3 regions of the Streptomyces sp. ICC4 genome follow, and region 2 is predicted to be linked to each of the others. Evidence: riboswitches for the same ligand, from Rfam matches in the RefSeq annotation. Region 2 holds a riboswitch; each other region holds the start of a gene.

What was found. Region 2 has a riboswitch for cobalamin ahead of cobT (nicotinate-nucleotide--dimethylbenzimidazole phosphoribosyltransferase). Riboswitches for the same ligand answer to the same signal wherever they lie in the genome.
Region 1: it holds a riboswitch for cobalamin, as region 2 does, so the genes downstream of both, DRB89_RS24840 (DUF4430 domain-containing protein) here and cobT (nicotinate-nucleotide--dimethylbenzimidazole phosphoribosyltransferase) in region 2, are expected to answer to the same signal.
Region 3: it holds a riboswitch for cobalamin, as region 2 does, so the genes downstream of both, DRB89_RS24810 (aldehyde dehydrogenase family protein) here and cobT (nicotinate-nucleotide--dimethylbenzimidazole phosphoribosyltransferase) in region 2, are expected to answer to the same signal.

The regions. Positions count from the first base shown of each region.
Region 1 is NZ_CP030286.1:5,323,306-5,328,879, forward strand. Features, by position in the region: gene aceB (malate synthase A) at 1-41, shown strand, start outside; gene DRB89_RS24830 (3-hydroxybutyryl-CoA dehydrogenase) at 38-922, shown strand; partial or broken gene DRB89_RS44865 (5-methyltetrahydropteroyltriglutamate--homocysteine S-methyltransferase) at 1,106-2,089, shown strand; gene DRB89_RS24840 (DUF4430 domain-containing protein) at 2,089-2,577, opposite strand; cobalamin riboswitch at 2,723-2,861, opposite strand; gene DRB89_RS24845 (branched-chain amino acid ABC transporter substrate-binding protein) at 2,889-4,367, opposite strand; gene DRB89_RS24850 (hypothetical protein) at 4,372-5,574, opposite strand, start outside.
Region 2 is NZ_CP030286.1:8,799,448-8,805,021, reverse strand. Features, by position in the region: gene DRB89_RS41465 (ankyrin repeat domain-containing protein) at 374-1,120, shown strand; tRNA gene DRB89_RS41460 (tRNA-Trp) at 1,163-1,236, shown strand; gene DRB89_RS41455 (DUF6313 family protein) at 1,419-2,069, shown strand; gene DRB89_RS41450 (hypothetical protein) at 2,073-2,441, shown strand; cobalamin riboswitch at 2,479-2,611, shown strand; gene cobT (nicotinate-nucleotide--dimethylbenzimidazole phosphoribosyltransferase) at 2,656-5,253, shown strand; partial or broken gene DRB89_RS41440 (RNA ligase family protein) at 5,262-5,574, opposite strand, start outside.
Region 3 is NZ_CP030286.1:5,314,534-5,320,107, forward strand. Features, by position in the region: gene DRB89_RS24795 (TetR/AcrR family transcriptional regulator) at 1-499, shown strand, start outside; partial or broken gene DRB89_RS24800 (peptidase) at 791-1,363, opposite strand; cobalamin riboswitch at 1,496-1,567, opposite strand; cobalamin riboswitch at 1,730-1,805, shown strand; gene DRB89_RS24805 (hypothetical protein) at 1,953-3,365, shown strand; partial or broken gene DRB89_RS24810 (aldehyde dehydrogenase family protein) at 3,457-3,627, opposite strand; cobalamin riboswitch at 3,756-3,934, opposite strand; gene DRB89_RS24815 (short-chain fatty acyl-CoA regulator family protein) at 3,984-5,381, opposite strand.

The sequences.
Region 1 (5,574 bases), 3.5 Mb from region 2:
GCCACCTCGTCCGCCGCACCGGCGTGCGGGTGAGCGCGTGAGCGCCCCCGCGGCGCCCGCCGGCATCCGGCGCGTCGGAGTCGTCGGCGGCGGCCAGATGGGCGCGGGCATCGCCGAGGTGTGCGCCCGCGCCGGACTCGACACCGTCGTCGCGGAAGCCGACGCGACCGCCGCCCGCGCCGCCGGCCGACGCGTGGCCGACTCCCTGGAGCGAGCCGTCCAGCGGGGCAAGCTCGACCGGATCTCCGCCGAGGACGCCCTGGCCCGGCTCGTCTTCACCGGAGACCTGGGGGACCTCGCCGACCGGCAGCTCGTCATCGAAGCCGTCACCGAGAACCCCGAGGCCAGGACGGAGGTCTTCACCCGCCTCGACAAGACCGTCGAGGACCCCGAAGCCATTTTGGCCACCAACACGTCCGCCATCCCGGTCATGCGGCTGGGCACGGCCACCGGACGCGCGGACCGGGTGGTGGGCCTGCACTTCTTCAACCCCGTCCCCGTGCTGCCGCTGGTCGAGGTCGTCCCCTCCCTCCACACGTCGGCGGACACCCTGGCCGCGGTCGAGGCCTTCGCCCGCGAGACGCTGGGCAAGACCACGGTCCGGTCCCAGGACCGGGCGGGCTTCGTCGTCAACGCCCTGCTGATCCCCTACCTCCTCTCGGCCGTTCGCATGGCCGAATCCGGGTTCGCGAGCGCAGCCGACGTGGACGCCGGCATGGAGCTGGGCTGCGCCCACCCGATGGGGCCGCTCAAGCTCGCCGACCTGATCGGACTGGACACGGTCGCGGCGATCGCCGAGTCGCTGTACGAGGAGTTCAAGGAACCGCTCTACGCCCCGCCCCCGCTGCTCCGGCGGATGGTGCAGGCGGGGTTGCTGGGCCGCAAGAGCGGCCGCGGGTTCCACACGTACGGCCGGGGCTGAGGGGCCCCGGCAGGTCTCCGCGCCGAGGGTGCGCCGGAGACGAGCGGACCCGGCGGGGGCGTGGCGAGTGGTGTCGCCGCACCCCCGCCGTGTCTGGGAACGACCGCCGTCATACGCACCGGGCCCGGACGGGTCTGGGAAGCGACGGCCGGCACCCTTCGCGTCTTCGGCCCCCACCGGGTGGACCGGGTCGACGTGGCCGCGTCCTGCTCCCTGCTGCACGTCCCGCTGGACGCCGATGCCGAGCGCGACATCGATCCGCAGATCCGGCGCCGGCCCGCCTTCGCCCGCCAGAAGACGGCCGAGGTCACCACGCCGGCCCGCGCGATCGCCCAGGGCGCCGACGCCATCCCGGCCGAACTGGCCGCCAACCGCGCCGACCTGGCCTGCCGGGCGCACTCCCCGATCACCCACGACCCGGCCGTCCGGGCCCGCGCCGCGGCGATCACCGGGGCCGACGGCCGCCGCGCCCGGCCCTACGCCGACCGAGCGGCCGCCCAGCGCACCCACCTCGGGCTCCCGCTGCTGCCCACCACGACCATCGGCTCGCTCCCGCAGACCGACGAACTGCGCGCGGCCCGCGCCGACCTGCGGGCCGGCCTCATCGACACCGCCGGGTACGAGGAGCGCATCGAGGACGAGATCCGCGAGGTCCTCGCCTTCCAGGAGGAGACCGGCATCGAGGTGCTCGTGCACGGCGAGCCCGAACGCAACGACATGGTCCAGTACTTCGCCGAGGAGCTGACGGGCTACCTCGCCACCCAGCACGGCTGGGTCCAGTCCTACGGCACCCGTTACGTGCGCCCGCCGGTCCTGGCCGGGGACATCTCCCGCCCCGATCCGATGACGCGCGCTGGACGGCGTACGCGCAGGCCCAGACGGCCAAGCCGGTCAAGGGCATGCTGACCGGCCCGGTCACCATGCTCGCCTGGTCCTTCGTACGCGACGAGGTCAACGACCTGGAGGCGGCCCGCTCGCACGTGCAGGTCGCCCGAGCGCTCGCCGCGCACGGCTACCCGCGCGAGGCCGGACCCGGCGTGTGGGACATCCACGCGCCGCGCGTCCCCTCGACCTCCGAGGCCGCGGCCCCTGCTGCGCGAGGGACTTGAGGCGATCCCGGCCGAACGGCTCTGGGTCAACCCCGACTGCGGCCTGAAGACCCGCGGTTAGAAGGCGGTCCAGGTGAAGGCGACCTTGTCGCCGGCCTTCAGCTTGAACTGGCAGCCGCCGACGGGCGTCGGGGTGCCGTTGACGGAGATGCTCCAGTAGGCGGAGCCGCCGCCGTTGACGTTCTTTATCGTGTCGACGGAGAAGTCGTCGAACGAGGCGTACCAGGTGCCGTCCCAGGTGAAGTGCTTCTTCTTGGCGGCGTCGTCCAGGGCGGCGGTCGGCGTGGGCACGGCGCTCGGGTTGGCCGAGCCGTTGGTGCCGTCGCACGTGTGGGTGCCGCCGGTGACCGTGGTCACGTCGTGGCCCTTGGTCTTGATCTTGCCCTTGAACAGCAGTCCGTTCGGACCCTGGACCGTGACGTTGACCTTGACCGGGGCGTTCGTGTTCGGGACCGGCCCGGCCTGGGCGACCGCGGGCGCCGTGGCGAGCGCGAGCCCCAGGACGGCCGAGGTGACGAGGGTGCGGCGGGCGAGGTTCGGGCGCATGAAGTGCCTTTCGGGCTGGGCCGGTTCACAGCGCGCGCCCGTCCGCCACGGCAACTGCCACCGGCGCCGGTGCCCGGAAGTGGCGGGCAGCGGCCGCCGGTGGGCCGGCGGCTCAAGGCTCCGCGCTGCAGACCATGGCAGTGGGAAGCGGTACGGACCGCGTGCTGGGCTCTCCGACTCGGAGCGCGGATGCGCCCCACACGGTTGCAGGTCAGCGCCGGATTCCCACCGACTTCCCCCAGGTCACACGGCGATTCAGTTGTCGCCCGTACGACCGGGCAGACGCATCGTACGTGGTGCGGACGGCCGCGTCACTGCTCCTGTGGAGGTTTGCCCTCCGCCGCGGACACCTCGACGAACTCCACCTGGCCCTTGGCGTTGAGGCGCAGGATCGGGACGGCCTTGTTGCGCGGATTGCCGTTGTTCTGGAAGGAGATGAACCCGCTGGCCCCGGCCACCTGCTGGGTGCCGTCCATCTGGTGGAACATCCGGGCCACCGCGTCGCCGACGACCTGGCCCTGCCAGCGCGCGGCCATCTGGATGCCGTGCGCCGCGGCGAGGACCGCGTCGTGGCCCATCAGGGCCCCGCCGTCCTCCCGGGGATCGTGCGGGAACCACTGGTCCAGCAGCCCGCCCGGCTGGAAGTTCTTCGCGGAGGGCGCGGACACCGCCTGCGGTGCCGAGCGGTACATGTCCGGGTGGGAGAGGCCGGTGTAGAGCACCTCGATGCCCGTCCCGGCGGCGCGGGCGAGCTGCTCGGCGCTCAGGTTGGTCGTGTCGTCCCCGGTGAACACGGTGAACCGCTGGTCGGTGCAGCTGCGGTTGGCGAGTGCGTCGAGGAAGCGGGTGAGGTGCAGGCCGCGGCCCGCGAAGTAGACGAGCTGGGGGCGCTGCTGGCACAACTGGCCCGGCATGTAGCGCAGTTCGTTCTGCCAGGCACTGCTGACGGAGGAGTCGTAGGTCATCCGCTCGGCGACGAGCCGGTGCTTGTCGCCGTCCTGGAACGCCTTGGTGAAGGCGGTGCCGAGGGTGGAGGCGTACAGGTCCCCCTGCGCCACGTCCTGGATGACGACGGCGGTGGAGACGCCGCGCCGTTTGAGGTAGCCGGCGCCCGCGTACGCCTCGTCCTCGTTGGTGGGGGCGATGCGCACGAAGCCGTTGATGTTCTGGATGTCCGTGGCGGTCAGGGTGGCGCCGACCATCGCGATCCCGTTCTCGGAGAGGCGCTTTATGGCCGCGAGGTTCTCGTCGGTGCTGGGACCGAGGCCGGTCACCGCGACGAGCCGGTCCGGGGAGTCCTTGCGGGCGATCAGCTCGTCGACGGTGTGCTTCCACTGCGTGGACTCGCTGCCCGGGTTGGCGATCAGCAGGCGGATCTTGGGGGTCGCGGCGAGGTCGCCCTGGTTGTGCCGGTACTGGGCGAGGTAGGCGCCCTGGAGTTCGTGGCGGACGCCCTCGGCGGAGTTGCTGTCCTCGGCGGTGGTGGTGAACGAGGTGAAGTAGGCGACGCTGACGTACGGTTCCTTGTCCGCGTTGGCGAGCACCCGGCGGTTCTCCGCCTCGATCTTCCCGCTGACGGAGTCGAGGTGCGGTGCGAAGACGTACGAGCCGTCGCTCACCCCGACGCACTCGTCGGCCGGGCCCTGCTCGACGACCCCGTCGGCGCACCTCGCCTGGCGTTCCTGCAACCAGCCGACGCCCACCCAGAGCGCCGCGGCCAGGGCGACGACCGCGGCCGTGGCGAGCGCGACGCGGCGTACGACGTGCAGGGGCCATTCGAGTCTGGGCATGTGCTCAGGCCTCCCAGCCGGCGGTCTGCGGATCGCGCCAGTGACGGTACCGCTCCGACTCGTTGAACAGGGCCACGATGTCGTTCCTCCGCAGTTGGGACAGCTGGGTGTAGCCGTCGGCGATGATGTCGCCCAGCCGCATGGCGGGGTCGGCGAGCGGATCGCTCCACACCCAGCGAGTGGTCACCAGGGTGTGGATCACGGACTCGGTGTCCACGACGCGCCCGGGCCGGCGCGGGACGAGCCGGCCGAGGAGCTCGAGGGGTCCGCCGTCGGCGGGGAGGCGGTTGGGAGCGGCGGTGATCGTGTCGAACTCCGAGATCCACTGCCCGGCCGGTACGGCGGCGAAGCGCCGGGTCAGGTGGGCGGTGACCTCCTCCGTCCTGCCGAGGGCGAGCTGGTGGTACATCTCCTGCACCGGCTTGCCCTCGTCGCGGTAGTACTCCGCGAGGAGCTCGTGCGCGGCGTCCCACCCGTCCGGGCGGGCGGCCAGCCGCCACAGGAGCAGCCGGCGCAGCCAGGGATGGAGTACGGGGACGACGGCGACGGGCCCGGTCAGCAGCCAGCGCGCGCGGACGTCGCCGAACAGGGAGTCGTCGGGGCTGAGCAGCCGGGTGGCGACGGAGAAGTCCCGGGCGGCGGCGCACTCGGCGAGGGCCGCGCGCCGGGTGGGGTCGAAATCGCGCAGGAGATGGCCGAGGGCGGTGTCGGCGAGGGTGGCCGAGTGCTCCCCGGTGCGCAGCGGCCGGTCGGGCAGGGTGCGCAGCCAGCGGTCCTGCTGGGGGCCCGAGTCCGGGGGCGGCCCGGCCTGGCGCAGCACGTCGAGGACTTGGTGGACGGCGCGCGGCAGCCCTCCGGTGAGCCGGTGCACGAAGGGGGTGAGCCGGGTCAGCGGGGCCAGGTCGCTGTTCCCGCCGAGCTGGAGCTCTATCCGGATCCGCACCTCGTCCAGGTTGAGGTCGCGCAGGCGCAACGGGTACCACCAGCTGTCCTCGCTGTCGCGGGGCGGCCGGTGGGTTCTCCAGTCGGCCAGGGAGGCACGGTCGGGGCCGCGCAGCTGCCAGGGCCAGGAGTCCCCGGTGGCCGGACCCCAGCGGGGCAGCCAGCGGTTGGAGCTGGCGACGACGGTCAGCGGGTCGCTGGCGTGCCCGGCCACGACCGTCTGGTCGTGCCGGGAGCGCAGCAGCAGGTCGAGGAAGCGGCGGCC
Region 2 (5,574 bases):
GTTCCCTTGCCCGTAGGCCGAGGCGGGATCTCGCCCCGTTCTACGGATACGACCAGGGAAACCTCGAGTGCGGCTACTACAACGTCCGCACGCTGCTGGAGATAGTGCTCCACGCCCTCCCCAAAAGAGCGCGACGCGAACTGCACGCGCTCCTCGCTCCCGTGGACGCCCAGATCCTCCGACGCACGGCCCACAACCCCTTCGCTCCCCCCGACCTCCCCTGGTGGAAACGCCGAATCGAACTGTGACGCGGGGCCGTTGGGTTGGGGGCCGCCCGGGCCTGCCCGGTACTGCCTGCTCGTCGCACGGCCCAGCCCCTCGTCCCTCGCCCCTCGTCCCCCGCCCGCCGCTCGTCGCCTCGTAGGCTGGCCGCATGCTCTCCCTCCCGGCACAGGACCCGCTCGCCGTCGCCGTCACGTCGGCGATCCGGGCCGGCGACCTCGACGGACTCGGGCGGCTGCTGGCCGCGCACCCCGGGCTCGCCGGGGCCCGGATCGTGCGGCACGGCGAGGCGGCGGGCGAGCGCAGCCTGCTGCACATCGCCGTGGACTGGCCCGGGCACCGCCCCCGGACCGCGGAGGTGATCCGTACCCTCGTCGCGGCCGGCGCCGACCCGGGGGCCCGGTTCGGCGGCTCGCACGAGGAGACCCCGCTGCACTGGGCCGCGAGCAACGACGACGTCCCCGCGCTCGACGCCCTCGTCGAGGCGGGCGCCGACATCGAAGCCCCGGGCGCGGTGCTCGGCGGCGGCACTCCGCTGGCCGACGCGACCGGCTTCGGCCAGTGGCGCGCGGCGCGCCGCCTCCTGGACCTTGGGGCCCGCCCCACCCTGTGGGACGCGGCCGCCCTCGGACTGCTCGGCCCTGTAAGGGAGTTCGTCGCCGCGGGGGCGGATCCCGAGGAGGTCACCGAAGCCCTCTGGGGCGCGTGCCACGGGGGCCGACTGTCCACGGCCCGATACCTGCTGTCTCGAGGAGCGGACATCAACTGGATCGGCCACGGCTCCCTTACCCCCCTCGACGCTGCCCTGACCGGCGAGGACATCGCGCTCATCGACTGGCTCCGCTCCTGCGGCGCCCGATCCCGCGACGAAATTCTCGGCCGTCGACCACCGAATTGATTGGATCTCAGGCGGACGCCATGGCATGGTTGGACCCACCGAAGGGGTGTAGCTCAGCTGGTCAGAGCGCTGGTCTCCAAAACCAGATGTCGCAGGTTCGACTCCTGCCACCCCTGCAACGCGAGAAGTCCTGTGGCCCGGGCTCGACGACCAAGTCGTCGAGCCCGGGCCACAGGCGTTTCCGGGGCTCGGTGTGCGGTCTTGTACGCGGCGGGGATTCCCGGTATATGACGGGAGTTGATCGCGCTCAGGCGTGACGGAGATCCGGGGGGAACAGTTGCTCGGCGGACCCATCCCTGTGCCAGGCCATCTCGATCTGCCGCCCGATCGCCGGCGCCTCCTGCGGCGCTGGCTGCGCCTGTGGCGCTCGCGGAAGGCCCTGAAGGGGGTCACCCAGTGGATAGTGGACTGGGGACTGCCCATGGCCGTGTGCCTGGTGCTCCTGTACGTCTTCGCGGCGCGGGCGGGCAGCCCCAGCAGCGTGTACCGGGTGTTCACCCTGATCGACGCCCCGAAGCACGTGCTCCTGTGGCTGGCCTCGCTGGTCGGCTGGCTCCTGGTCCCGGCCATCATCGGTGGGTTCGCCGGCCATGTCATCGCCGAACGCATAAGCCGCGTGAAGTCGATCTCCACCAACACCCTCTTCCAGCGGCGAACGCTGCGTCAGCGGGTCCGCCTCCCCGGCCTCATAGACGATCTGGGGCCGTACTTCCACGGAACCCACGCACGGCAGGACTTCGTCGACACCTGGGTCCGGGTGGCGCACCGCAACGACTGGGTGAAGGCCCAGGACCACTGGGAGGTCTTCGTCAGGGACACGATGTCGACCCAGCAGTACGCTCATCTCGACCGGCACGAGTGCCTGCGGCAGGCGCAGAACACGGGCAAACTGGCCCTGGGCTTCACCGCTCGCGCGGGCCTCTGCATCGTGTGCGAAAGGAGGCGGTGATCCGTGCGCTCCGAGGACGCGGTCGAGATCGTGCGGGCCTCGCTCGCGCTGGCCCTTCCCACGGCCACGGCGGAGGGCGTCGCCCGGGCCGCGGAGACCATCATCCGGTGGGGGGCCGAGGGCGTCGCCGAGCAGCTCAACGCCCCGCTGACGGCCCGGATGCTGCTGGACATCCTGGAGGTGGCCGGAGTGGTCCACCAGGACTTCGACCCCGCCGAACCGGAGCGGTTCGTTCACGGAGTCGAGACCGCGGCGGAGTACCGGACCTGGTCCCGCACGGAGGGCATGGGCGCCCTCGCCTTCCTGCCCAGGCCCCCGGACGATCCGACGACACCGCACAACCCCGACGGCTCGCGACGGCCCGCGCCGTAGGGCCGATTCGGGTGCGGGCGTCGGCCGGGGTCACCCGTCTGGCAGAATCGTCCGAGTTATCCAGGCGGTGCAGGACAGGAAACCGGTGCGAATCCGGTGCGGTCCCGCCACTGTGACCGGAGCCCCGCGGGCGCCGGGAGTCAGACACTGACGCACCGCCTCTTCGATTCGACCGTTCGACCAGGGGACGCGGATCCCCCGGAGAGGCCTCGCCGTGCCGTCGTACCCCCGCGCCCTGCTGCGCGCACTCGTACCCGTCCCGCTCCTGATCACCCTCGCCGCGTGCGGGGACGTCGCCGGTACGCCGGACGCCGGCAGCCGGGCGATTTCCCCCGTCGCGCCCGCCGTGCCCGCCGTGGAGCCGCTCGTCTCCCTGCTGAGCACCCCCGTGACGCCCGGCCCGGTGCTCCAGGCCGGTCCGCCGACCGCGGGACCCGAGTACCTGGACCTGCCGCAGGCCGAGATCCCGGTGCAGACCGGGGCCCCGTGGACGGTGGAGCAGGCTCCGCAGGCCGCGGCGGCCCCCGAGCCGGCGCCCGTGCCTGAGCCCGTGGCGGCCGTCGTCGCCGCGGAGGCCCAGCCCGAGCCGCAGCCCGAGTCCCCGTCCGAGCCCCAGCCCGTCGTGGTCTTCGCGGCCCCCGAGCCCGTGGCCGAGCCCGCGCCCGAGCCGGCCCCCGCCGCCGTCGCCTTCACGGGCTCCGGGCCGGTCGAAGCCGAAGCCGAGGCCGCCGCGGAGCCCGAGGCCGAGGCCGAGCCCGTCGCCGCGGTCCCCGAGGCCGTCGTCGTACCGGCCCCCGAGCCCGCTCCGGAGCCCGAGCCGGTCGTGGAGCAGGCCGCGGAGCCCGAGCCGCAGCCCGCAGAAACGGTGGTTCAGGCCGCCGAGCCGACGCCGGAGCCCGAGGCCGTCGCGGCCGCGCCGGCCGAGGTACCGCTGGAGCCCGAGACCGCCTTCGAGCCCGCTGCCGAGCCCGCTGCCGAGCCCACCGCCGAGGCGGAAGCCGGCACCGGCCCCGCATCCGAGCCCGAAGGCGAACCGGCGCCGGAGCCGGAGCCGGAGACCGCCCCGGAGGCCGGGGCCACCGAGCCCGCGCCCGCGTACGCCGACGCCGAACGCGAGGCCGTGCTGCGCGTCATGCGCGAACGCCGTGACATCCGCAAGGGCTTCCGCAGCGACCCGATCCCGCACGAGGTGCTGCTCCGCGTGCTGGAGGCGGCCCACACCGCGCCCAGCGTCGGCCACTCCCAGCCGTGGGACTTCGTCGTCATCAAGTCGGCCGAGACCCGCCGCACGATGCACGAGCTCGCCGAGCTCCAGCGCGAGGCCTACGCGAAGTCGCTGCCCAAGGGCCGGGCCAAGCAGTTCAAGGAACTCAAGATCGAGGCCATCCTCGACACCCCGGTGAACATCGTCGTCACCGCCGACCCCACCCGGGGCGGCCGCCACACCCTCGGCCGCCACACCCAGCCGCAGATGGCCCCGTACTCCTCGGCCCTCGCCGTCGAGAACCTTTGGCTCGCCGCGCGCGCCGAGGGCCTGGGCGTCGGCTGGGTCAGCTTCTTCGACGAGCGCGAGATGGTCCGCGCGCTCGGCCTGCCGGAGCACCTGGAGGTCGTGGCGTACCTGTGCGTCGGGTACGTGGACGAGTTCCCCGACGAGCCCGAGCTCGCCCAGGCCGGCTGGTCCCAGCGCCGCCCCCTGTCCTGGGTCGTGCACGAGGAGACGTACGGGCGCCGCGCGCTGCCCGGCGAGGAGCCGCACGACCTGCTCTCGGAGACCGTCGCCGGCATCCGCCCGCTCGACGCGAAGGCCCTCGGCGAGGCCTGGGAGCGGCAGAAGCGCATGACGAAGCCGGCGGGCGCGCTCGGCATGCTCGAGATCATCTCGGCGCAGCTGGCCGGCCTGTCCCGGGTCTGCCCGCCGCCGATCCCGGAGCCGGCCGCCGTCGCGATCTTCGCGGGCGACCACGGCGTGCACGCCCAGGGCGTCACCCCGTGGCCCCAGGAGGTCACCATGCAGATGGTCGCCAACTTCCTCGGCGGCGGCGCGGTCTGCAACGCGTTCGCCAACCAGGTGGGCGCCGAGGTCTGCGTGATCGACGTCGGCGTCGCCGGGGACCTCCCGGCCACGCCGGGGCTGCTCCCGCGCAAGGTCCGCCCGGGCACGGCCGACCTCTCCGTCGGCCCGGCGATGACCCGCGAGGAAGCGGTCGCCGCCATCGAGGTCGGCATCGAGACGGCCCGCGACCTCGTCGCCGCGGGCAACAAGGCGCTGCTGACGGGCGAGATGGGCATCGCGAACACCACGGTGTCCGCGGCCCTGATCTCGGTCTTCACCGGTGTGGACCCGGCGGAGGTGACCGGCCGCGGCACCGGCATCAACGACGAGACGCACGCCCGCAAGGTCGAGGTGGTCCGCCGCGCCCTCGAGCTCCACCAGCCGGACCCGGCGGACCCGATCGGCGTGCTGGCGGCCATCGGCGGCCTGGAGCACGCGGCGATCGTCGGCCTCCTGCTCGGCGGCGCCTCCCTGCGCACGCCGGTCATCCTGGACGGCGTGAGCGCCGGCGCGGCCGCCCTGGTGGCCCGCGCCATCGCCCCGGAGTCCCTCTCCGCCTGCATCGCGGGCCACCGCAGCGCCGAGCCGGGCCACGTCGCGGCCCTGAACAAGCTCGGCCTGCGCCCCCTGGTCGACCTGGACCTCCGCCTCGGCGAGGGCACGGGCGGCCTGCTGGCCCTCCCGCTGGTCCAGAGCGCGGCCCGCGCGATGCACGAGGTGGCGACCTTCGACTCGGCAGGCGTGACCGAGAAGTAACCGGGCCCGACCGCGTGCAGCACCCCCAGATCGGCCGCCTGCGCCATCCTGGCCAGTCCGGCCCGCCGTTCCGCGTCCGGGTGGGGGAAGGGCCTGCGCAGGGCCGGATACAGCCCGACCAGGTCCGCGACCCGCCGCGCCGTCGCCATCCCGAGCGGTCCCTCCGCGAGCCGCGCGCCGAGCCGGGCCCGAGGTACGCCGTGCAGTGCGCCCGCGAGCACCCCCGCCAGCCGCGCCTCCCCGGACCTGCGCTCCGCCAACCCGTCGATCCGGTCGGCGACTTCGGCGACGATGCCCCCGACCGCATCCGCATCCGCATCC
Region 3 (5,574 bases), 3.5 Mb from region 2:
GATCACGATCGAGGGGATCGCGGCCCGAGCGGGTGTCGGCAAGACGACCATCTACCGGTGGTGGCCGTCCAAAGCCGCCATCCTCATCGAGGGTGTCGAGAATGCTCGGGATGCCGCCGCCGGCTTTCCCGATACCGGTGACATCCGTGCGGATCTGGTCGCTCAAACCTCAAGCGTCATGCAACTGTTCAATACGGCGTTCGGCACGATCTGGCGCGGGCTGATCGGCGCCGCACAATCCGATGAGGACGCGGCGGAGGGGGTCACCCGCATCCTGCGGGTCTCCATCGACGCGTGTGTCGCCCGCCTCGCCAAAGCCCGCGACTCCGGGCAGATCCGCGCCGACCTCGACCTCGAAATGGCGGTCGAACTCCTCTACGGGCCGATCTACCACACCTGGCTCCTGCGCACCCGCCCCCTGCCGGAGGCGTACATGGAGACGGTCATCGCCACGCTCCTGCCCGCGCTGGTGCCACCGCCTGACAAGCCCGCCCCGTAGACCCGGCGGTCAGCGCTCCCCGGTAGCGGCGACGTCTTACCCCACACCCTCTCCCCCGCCCGGGCCGTCGGGGAACCGGGGAGCCGGACGCGGCCCGGCGGCCGGCGTTGGCCGGTCGTGTCCCGCGCTTGCCCCGAAATCGCCTGCCCTGCCAACACCCCTTCTGTGTAATGTCACATGGCATGATGATCTTCCGCCGCACGGCCCTCATCGCCGCCCTGCCCGGCGTCACCGCGGTCCTGCCTCCCGCGCGCGGGCACGCCGCCCTCCTTCTCCCCCGACGACGTCCGGGCCGCCGGCGGCCCGGACGTCGTCGGGGGAGAAGGAGGGCTTGCCCTGGGTGCCGCCGGTGTCGGTGCCGCCGAAGACCCAGGCGTCCACGTCGCCGGCCTTCGGGGTGCGCGACATGGCGCCGAGCGAGCTGTAGGTCCAGTTCTTCTGCCCCGGGGAGGCGATCCAGTACGACCAGTAGGCGGTGGCCTGCGGCGTGAGGACGCACTCCTCCTTGTCCGGAGTGGGGTACTGCGTACCGGAGTTGAAGGAGGCGTTGCCTATCCGGCAGATGAACCCGTCGCCGTCGTGGACGGTGCCCTCGGTCGTGAAGCGGCCGGTGCGCAGCAGCTCGAACCCGGTGGTCGGGGTGGTGTCACAGCCGCGCTCGACCTTGCCGCCGAAAGGGCCGAAGTCCACCGCCACGATGGCGCCCGTGGTGGCCGTGCACTGCTCGATCGGATCGGCGTTCGCGGAGGACGGAACCGTGAGGAAGGCCACTCCCGCACCGAGCGTCAGGAGGGACGCGGTCACGAGGGAGAGGAACCGCCGCCTCGTCCCCGACTGCCGTTTCGCCTGCTGTTCGGTCCCCACCGCGGCCCTCGTCTCTGCCGGGCGGCTGCGTGCGTGGCGAACTGCCCCCGCACGGCTTCCTGCGCCGTGGGGAGGCTGCGACGACCACACCGCAATCCGCGACGGCGCTCTTCGTACTGTGGCCCGGCTCCAGGCATTCCGGCTCACCCGGAACGAGCCCGGGCCTACGGTTGCGGGTCAGCGCCGGAATTCGACCGGCTTCCCCTGGTGCTGAGCAGTTATCAGCCGGAGTGCAACACGGATCTCGCCGACGCGTCAAGGTGGCACGAACCTCAGCCGGCCCGTCCCGGACGCCCGCCGCGCGCCCCGGTTCCCGGCGGCTGGCGGTCCCTTGATCACTCGGGTAGCGTCCAGGGCTGCCACATGGGGGAATCCGGTGAGATGCCGGAGCTGACGCGCAGCGGTGTGGGACGGCGGGGGCCGTCTCCGAGCCCGAATGCCCAAACGGCGATGCACTACAGGAAGCCGTACCACGCGTTCCGGACGGCGGCTCTCCGACCGGGCCCTTGCCGTGCCCCGCCGTGCCCTGCGGTGGTCACGTGCGGCCTGCGCGGGAGGAGCCGGCGTCCGCCGATTCCAGGAGCAGGCCATGTCCCGTCCCCGCACCTCCCGCCGCCTCGCGCTCGCGGTGCCCGCCACACTCGGCGCCTTCGCCCTCACGGTGCTGCCCGCCTCCGCGACCTCGTCGCCGGCGCAGCTGGCCACGTCCAAGACGAACGGTGTCGCCCACCTCAAGTCGCTTCAGGCGGCCGATGGTTCGTACGCCGGCTCCGGCCTGTCCAACGAGTGGGCGTTCAGCGCCCTCGCCGCCTCCGGCACCGCCGTCGTCGACGTCTACCCCGGCGGCGACACCACGAAGAACGCCCGCACGGTCTACCGCAACCTCCTCTCCACGGCGGGCTGGCCGCAGGCCTCCCCGGTGGTCACCGACTACGAGCGCGGCACCCTGAACGCGTACGCCGCGGGCATCGACCCGGCCCGCGTCTCGGCCTCGCGCAACCTCGTGGCGAACGTCTACTCCTACTGGCAGACGGCCGAGGCGGGCTACTTCGGCCCGTCGGGAAACTTCAACGGCACCGTCTTCGCGGCCCTTTCGCTGCGCGGGGCCAAGACCCAGGGCGGCGCGCAGCGCATCCCGCAGGCGCTGACCGACTCGATGGTCACCCGCATCCGCGCCAACCAGCACGTGGACGGCGGCTGGACCTTCCAGAAGGCGGAGGGCAACCCGACGGTCCTCAACTCCGCGAGCGACGTCGACATGACGGGCGCGGCCATGGCCGCCCTCTGCGTCTCCGGGGTCCCCAACACCGACGCGGACGTCGTCCAGGCGAAGAACTTCCTCAAGGGCACGCTCGTCTCGGGCACGGGCGCCTTCAACTCCCTCTACGGGGTCAACACCAGCTCGAACGGCTGGGGCGTCGCCGGCCTGAACGCCTGCGGATTCAACCCGCAGACCGGTGACTTCCTCACCGGCAGCGGCAAGACCCCGATCGACTTCCTGATCGCCAACCAGTACAACCCGGCCGGCGGCTTCAAGTACAAGCCCTCGGACGCCGTCCCGTCGGCCTACGCCTCCATCGACGCCCTGCGCGCCGTGGCCGGCGGCGGCTTCACGGCGGCCCCGCCCGTCCCGGTCACCCCCGGCGCCCCGCAGTGGGTCGCGCAGTCCGCCTTCACCGCCGGCACGGCCACCAAGCTGGCGCTGACCGTCGACGACGGCGCGGGCGGCCTCAAGGTCTGCTCGGTCGCCTTCACCCCGACCGCCGCGACCACCACCCTCGGCGACGTCCTCGCCGCCGCGACCGGCGCCGCCACCCCGTCCGGCTGCGTCACGAGCGTGACCCCGTCCTCGGGCACCGGGACGATCACCCACGTCAACGGCAAGGCCAACAACGGCGCGAACACCTGGAAGGTCAGCGTCGACGGCTCCGCCTCCGCCGGCGCGCTGCGCGAGAAGGTCATCAACGTGGGCGACACCATCGCCCTGCGCTGGGGCGCCTGATCCGCGGCCGGGTGCGGCCCCGCGGACGGGGCCGCACCCGGCACCGGCGCTCAGCCGTGGGTGAAGTGCGGCGGGCGCTTGTCCGCGAACGCCCGGGCAGGGTGAACCCCCGTCCGTCGACGACGAGTTCGGCGCCCTCGGTGGCTCCGATGCCGACGTAGCGCTCCCCCCGGTCGAGCGCGTCACGGCTGACCAGCGGCCCGAAGTCGGCCTCCGGATCGTCGGAGCGGCCGACGCGCAGGGGTACGGACGGACGGACCCGGTCGGGTGTGCCGCTGGGAGGGATCGTGAGAACTACGAGCGCGCGGACAGGTGGTGCGCGCGCTCCGCCGGATCACCAGGGTCGTGGGTACAAACCGGTGCCGTGCGTGTCTGCTCCATCCTCGTGGACAACACGGAACGTTCCGCGGCCGGTATCCCGACTCCCGGATCCCCGCGTGCCGCCCGCCTTCCCGGCAGACCTCGTCAGCGGCGTGTGGATGGCAGCACACTCCCCGGTCACAGTGGCGGGACCGTGCCGGATTCACACCGGCTTCCCTGTACCGCGGACCTTTGCCCACGAACATGTAGTTGGACGTCCTAGTAAATCCAGACCCCCTGCCGCGCCCCGGTCAGCGCTCACCGCTCCGCGACGGGATACGGGACGAAGGTGCTGCTGTTCTCGTCGATGGCCAGGGGTCGGCCCAGCGGCGGCACCGCGCGCTGCGGGCAGTCCAGGCGTTCGCAGAGCCGGCACCCCATGCCGATCGGGGTGGCGGCCGCCGTGTTGTCCAGATCGAGCCCGTCCGCGTACACGAGCCGGGAGGCGTGCCGGATCTCGCAGCCGAGGCCGATGGCGAAGGTCTTGCCCGGCTCGCCCCAGCCGCCCCGGTGCCGGGTGACGGCGCGGGCGGTCCACAGGTGGCGCTGACCGTCGGGCATGGCGGCGACCTGGACGTGGATGCGGCCGGGAGCGGCGAAGGACTCGTACACGTTCCACAGCGGGCAGGTGCCGCCCGCGCGGGAGAAGTGGAATCCGGTGGCGGACTGCCGCTTGGACATGTTCCCGGCCCGGTCCACACGGACGAAGGAGAACGGAACCCCGCGCAACCTGGGGCGTTGCAGGGTGCTGAGCCGGTGGCAGACCGTCTCGTACCCGAGGCCGAAGTGGTCGGTCAGCCGCTCGATGTCGTAGCGGAACTCCTCGGCGGCCGTGTGGAAGGCGCGGTACGGCAGGACCAGCGCGGCCGCGAAGTAGTTGGCGATGCCGATCCGGGCCAGGGGGTGCGCCTCGGACCCGGCCGGGAAGTCCTCCGCGGCCAGCCGGTCCAGCTCGTCCCCGTACTCCAGGAGGGCGAGCTGGGTGGCCATGCGGAAGGCCTGCTGCCCGGGGCGGAGCCGGTTCGACAGGTGCAGGACGCGGGAGCCGGCGTCGTAGTGGTGCAGCCGGTCGCAGTCCGCGGCGGTCCTGACCCCGTGCCGGTCCGCGAGGCGGCGGGTCAGGGCGCGGATGACGTCCCCGGGGCGGATGCCGATCTCGCGGGCCAGCTCCTCGGCCGCGAGATCGGTGTCGTGGAGGTAGTTCTGCCGGCGGTAGAAGAACTCGCGGATCTCCTCGTGGGGTGAACGCGGGGCCTGCGCCGGGCCGCCCCGGCCTTCGGCCGCGTCGGCGAGCCGCTCCGACAGGAGCTGGCCGCGCCGGCCCAGGTCCAGCAGGACCGCGGCGACCGCCGGCATCCGGGTGGCCAGTTCGGCCAGGTCGGAGGCGGAGACGCGGGCCTCGGCGACCTCGGTCGCCAGGGCCTCGCGCAGGTCCGCGACCATGCGGCTGGTGTCGCGCTCCGAGAAGAAGCCCGGATCGACCCCGAAGGCCTCGGTGAGCCGCAGCAGCACCGGGACGGTCAGCGGCCGGGAGTCGTGTTCCATCTGGTTCAGATAGCTGGGCGAGATGCCCAGCACCCTGGCCAGGTCGGCCTGCGTCATCCGCCGCTCCTCGCGCAGCCGCCGCAGCCGCACCCCCGCGTACGTCTTGCTCACCGGACTCCTCCACCGTCGGACGGGCCCGGTCAGCATACGAGGACCGCACGTGCCACGAGCCTTCGCAAACTTGGCAATTTCAGCCTCGAAGATTCGCACATCTTGGCAGACGTACCCGCTTGTTGGCACCCAGTGCCAATGCCAGAGTCTGTTCTGCGGCCAGCCGGAACCGGTGGCCGGAACGGACTCCGGA